Regions from separate parts of the Sorangium sp. So ce381 genome, predicted to be linked through region 1. Evidence: riboswitches for the same ligand, from Rfam matches in the RefSeq annotation. Region 1 holds a riboswitch; the other holds the start of a gene.
What was found. Region 1 has a riboswitch for cobalamin ahead of WMF29_RS01345 (energy-coupling factor ABC transporter permease). Riboswitches for the same ligand answer to the same signal wherever they lie in the genome.
Positions count from the first base shown of each region.

Region 2: another riboswitch for cobalamin. It lies ahead of WMF29_RS21165 (TonB-dependent receptor domain-containing protein); the one in region 1 lies ahead of WMF29_RS01345 (energy-coupling factor ABC transporter permease).

Region 1 covers NZ_CP150336.1:340,210-342,403, reverse strand. The annotation lists cobalamin riboswitch at 1,009-1,216, shown strand; gene WMF29_RS01345 (energy-coupling factor ABC transporter permease) at 1,315-2,028, shown strand; gene WMF29_RS01340 (hypothetical protein) at 2,052-2,194, shown strand, end outside.
Region 2 covers NZ_CP150336.1:5,623,014-5,625,207, reverse strand. The annotation lists gene dhbC (isochorismate synthase DhbC) at 1-370, opposite strand, end outside; cobalamin riboswitch at 607-833, shown strand; gene WMF29_RS21165 (TonB-dependent receptor domain-containing protein) at 1,077-2,194, shown strand, end outside.

The sequences.
Region 1 (2,194 bases):
GGTCCGCGCCGGTGCGCATGCGGTAGTCAGATTGTGGCATCCGCAAGCGCGTTGTCGATAACAAAGTGCAACGCCTGCACGCCGGGCGAGCAGAGCGCTCCAGACGCGAAGGCAGCCAGGCGAGCGCACGACCCACACACACAAGCTCTGCCGGAATTCACGTTCGAGCCGGGCATACCCCTCCACCGAAGACAGCGCTCGGCGCAGCGTTCATTTCGCATTCCGAGACGAGCGAACACGAGATCCCCCATCTCTTCAATAAGAGACGCCACGACGCGGCAGGCAGCACAACGGACACCTGCTCCCGAGTAAAGAGCCAGGACGAATAAAGCACACTACGGAAGGAACGCGCCGGCGCCTGTGTTCAAGCGCACGAGAGCCCCTGCGTGCGCGCAGGCCGCGATACGCGCAGCGCGCGCGAGGCCACAAAGTAAACAGGTTTTATCTAAGGGGGACATATTTCACGACGTGTGCTCGACGACTCTTCGCCTGATGCGTCTGGGTCAATTTCTCGGCCTGGGCCATCGCATGACAGGCCTGGATGGCTCGCCGGCGCGCGCCTGTCTGCTCGATGGGGGCCCCGACAGGCGCACGGCGCGCCTCGGCAGCGATGGCCTCGTGCGCCGCTGCAGCGCCCCCCGAGGGCGAGGTGGCCACCAGCGCAGGCATCACCGCCGCACCGACGCCGTAGACGAGGGAGCTCGCGGCGTGCAGCGGCGGACCGGAGCGCGCCAGGTGGAAGCGCGCGCCCGGGTCGATGCACCGGGTCGACGCACCCGGGTTCGCCCGGTCCGCGCACGCGGGGTGCGCGCGCCCAGCTCGCGCGATCGCGTCGCCAGGACACGCGGGCCGACGCGCAGGCCAGCGCGCGCAAGGCGGAGCCCGCGCGCTCGACGGTGAGCTCGTCTGACACGCGAGGCCCCGTGCAGCGTCCGCTGGGCACCTCCGCCGCGATCGGGGCGCGACGTCCTTGACGCCGGGCACGAAACGGGATTACCGAGCACCGGCCTGACAATCCATTCCTCGGGTGCCCTCCAGGGCATAACAGGGAAGCCGGTGCAAAACCGGCGCGGTCCCGCCACCGTGAGTGGGGAGCTGCCTCCGAAGACCACTGGGCCTCATTGGACGAGGCCTGGGAAGGTGGACGCAGCGCTGGGAGCTCGATCAGCTCCCTGAACCCATGAGCCGGGAGACCTACCCGAGCCTCCCACGAGGTGCAGCTTGCGCACGTCTTCGTGGCGTTCGGGTGCGGACTTCACCCGGAGCGCCGAAATCGGTCTTCACGGCCGCTCTTTGTCGATAGCCGCCGTGTCCCTGGGGACGCTCCTCGCGCCCCGGCCCGCGGCCGCGATGCACCTCGCGGAAGGCGTCCTGCCGCTCGGCTGGTGCGCCGCCTGGAACGCGCTCGCCCTGCCCTTCGTCGCGATCGCCCTCCACCTGCTCCGGCGCCGCACCCAGCAGGACGCCTTCTACAAGCCGTTCGTCGGCCTCATCGCCGCCGCCGTCTTCGCGATCTCGTGCATGCCCGTGCCGGTGCCGACCGCCGGGACCTGCTCCCACCCGTGCGGCACAGGGCTCGCGGCGGTGCTCATCGGCCCCTGGATGACCGTCCTCGTCACCGTGGTGGCGCTCCTTATCCAGGCCCTCTTCCTCGCGCACGGCGGCCTCACCACGCTGGGCGCCGACGTCGCGTCGATGGGCATCGCGGGCGCCTTCACCGGATACTTCGTCTTCCACCTCGCGCGGCGCTGCGGCGCGAACCTCTGGGTCGCGGGCTTCCTGGCGGGCGTGACGTCGGACTGGGCGACGTACGCCACCACGGCGCTCGCGCTCGCGCTCGGGCTCTCGGGCGAGGGATCGGTGACGGCCATGTTCACGGGCGTCGCCCTCGCCTTCGTCCCCACCCAGCTGCCGCTCGGCCTGCTCGAGGGCGTCATGACCGCGGGGGCGCTCGCCTTCCTGCGCACCCGGCGGCCCGACATCCTGGACCGGCTCCAGGTCGTCCGGCTCGCCCCGGGGGCATCGTGACGCGGCGGCTCGGACAGCGCCCGGTGTCAGCGCTGCTCGCGCGGCGCGCGTGCGTAGCCTGCGAGCGCGCGCTCCAGCTCGCCGCTGCCCTCTGGCTCGCCGCCTGCCGCAACGCGTCCTGGGACGGCGTCGACGAGGCCGTGGTCCGCCGCGTCGCCGAGGACGC
Region 2 (2,194 bases), 5.3 Mb from region 1:
CAATCGGCAGGTGCGCTCTCGGCGACTCCGACGTGTGGTTGAGCGGGCCTGCGCTCTGGATCGTCCGCGGCACGATGAGGTGAGCGGGCGACGTGCTGTTGAACGGCACCGCGCCGACCACCATGGGGAGGCCCTGGCCGGCGCCGGCCCTCGAGGCCGCCGCGAGCACCCTTGTGACGCGGTCCGCGAGGCGGTCGCCCTGATCCGCGCCGTTCGGCTCGAGGATCATGTCGTGTACGCCCTGCGCGAGCAGGGTGCGTGTCGGCGACGCGAAGAAGAACGCCGACTCAGGGGTGTATTGCTTCAACAGCTGCCCTGCGTTCACCGCGGGCAGCGCGGCAGAGGCCGGCATCGAGATGGAACTCGTCACATTCAGCTCCGATGGGCGTCGAGAGCCACGTGGGCTCGGGTCATCGGGCGCTGGACGTCAGGTCTCGGGCCGCTTGATTATGATAAAGAAAATCAGTTTCAAGTAACTCATGGCACGGAAGATCGAAACTGTCAAGGGACTCCCGATTCTGTCTCGGGTGTGTGCCGTCGGTGGGGCCCGTGGACGGGGCGCTCCGGGGCTTCGCTTCTGCGTTGACATCCTGCGTGACGGGTGCGACGAGTCGCCCCGCCATCGGTGCTCGCCCGGCCATCGCCGGGCGAGCTGAAAAGGGAACCCGGTGAGAATCCGGGACTGCCCCCGCAGCGGTGAACGGGAACGACGATCACCAAGAAGCACTGGGCATGCACCAGAGCAGCCTGGGAAGCGGTGATCCGTAGGAGAGCGGCCGGCGACGGCCGCAGCGCCCGTGAGTCCGAAGACCTGCCGAAGGTGCGCGCGCCGGTGCGCTGGCGCGCGCTGACCTGAGCCTTCGAGGGGAAGGCGCGCAGGCCCTCGACCACCTCGCTCGCGCGCGGTGCCGTGGCCCGTCACGCAGCCCCCTCGCTTCGGCTCTCGGCTCACCCGGAGCAGCGCTGGGTCGACGCGGGCAGGCGGCGCGTGAATGGTTGATTCCTCTGATCGTCGGTCGCGTCGGCGCCGGAGCGCCGGCGCGGCGTGCTGGCTCGCCCTCGCGGTCGGCAGCGCCGTGGCAGCCCTGCCGGCTGCCCGCGCTGACGATCTGCGCAGGCCGGCGGGCGAGCAGGGGGGCGATCGCGCTGCCGCTCCGCCGGAGACAGCCCCGCTGGAGGTGCGCGTCGAGGGGGATCGCCTGCGCGCGCCCGCGCCGCCCAAGGACAGGTCCGTCGCGGGGTCGGTGCTGAGCCGCGATCGCCTCACCGGCGCGGGGCTCGGGGCGGCGGACGTGCTCCGCACGCAGCCGGGCGTCCGCGTGGAGGAGTCGGGCGGCTTCGGCGGGCCGGCGACCGCGGCCCTCCGGGGAGCGACCGCCACGCAGACGCCTGTGTACCTCGCCGGCGTCCGCCTGAACGACGACGTCGTGGGGACGGCGGATCTCTCGCTCGTGCCCCTCTGGCTCATCGAGCGCGTCGAGATCTACCGCGGCAACGCGCCCATCGAGGCCGACCGCCTCGGCCCCGGCGGCGCGATCTTCTTCGAGCCGCGGCGGCCTTCCCGGACGACGGCCGGCGTGGGGGCGATGGCGGGCTCGCTCGGCGCGCGGCGCGGGTGGGCGTTCGCCGGCGCCAGCGCGGGGCCGGTGAGCTCGATCGTCGGGGTGAGCGCCGAGGCCGCGGAGAACCGCTACACGTTCGTGGACGATCGCGGGACGCTCTTCGACGAGAGCGACGACACCCTGGAGCGCCGGCAGAACGCCGACGTGCGCACGATCGACGCGTGGGCGCTCGCGCGCGTCGAGCTCGGGGGCGGCGCGATCGTCGACGTGATCGCGAACGGCACCGATCGCGAGCAGGGGATGCCGAGGCTCGCGCTCCTGCCATCCCGGAGGGCGCGGGGGGAGTCGCGGCGCGTCCTGACGTCCGTCGTGGCGCGGGTGCCGTTCGGCGGCGAGGCGCAGCACGCGATCGAGGCGCGCACCTCGTTCATCGAGGCGCGCTCGGAGGTCCACGATCCCCTCTTCGAGCTCGCGCTGCTCACGCCGGAGCTCCGGCTCGCGGGCCGCCGCCTGGAGCAGACGCTCGGGGCGACGCTCTCGTTCGCCGACCGGCTCCGGGTGCGGCCCGTGCTCTCGGTCGCGCGCGAGGGCATCTCGCGCGCGCCGGACGACGTCCCGCTCGCGCGCGCGCG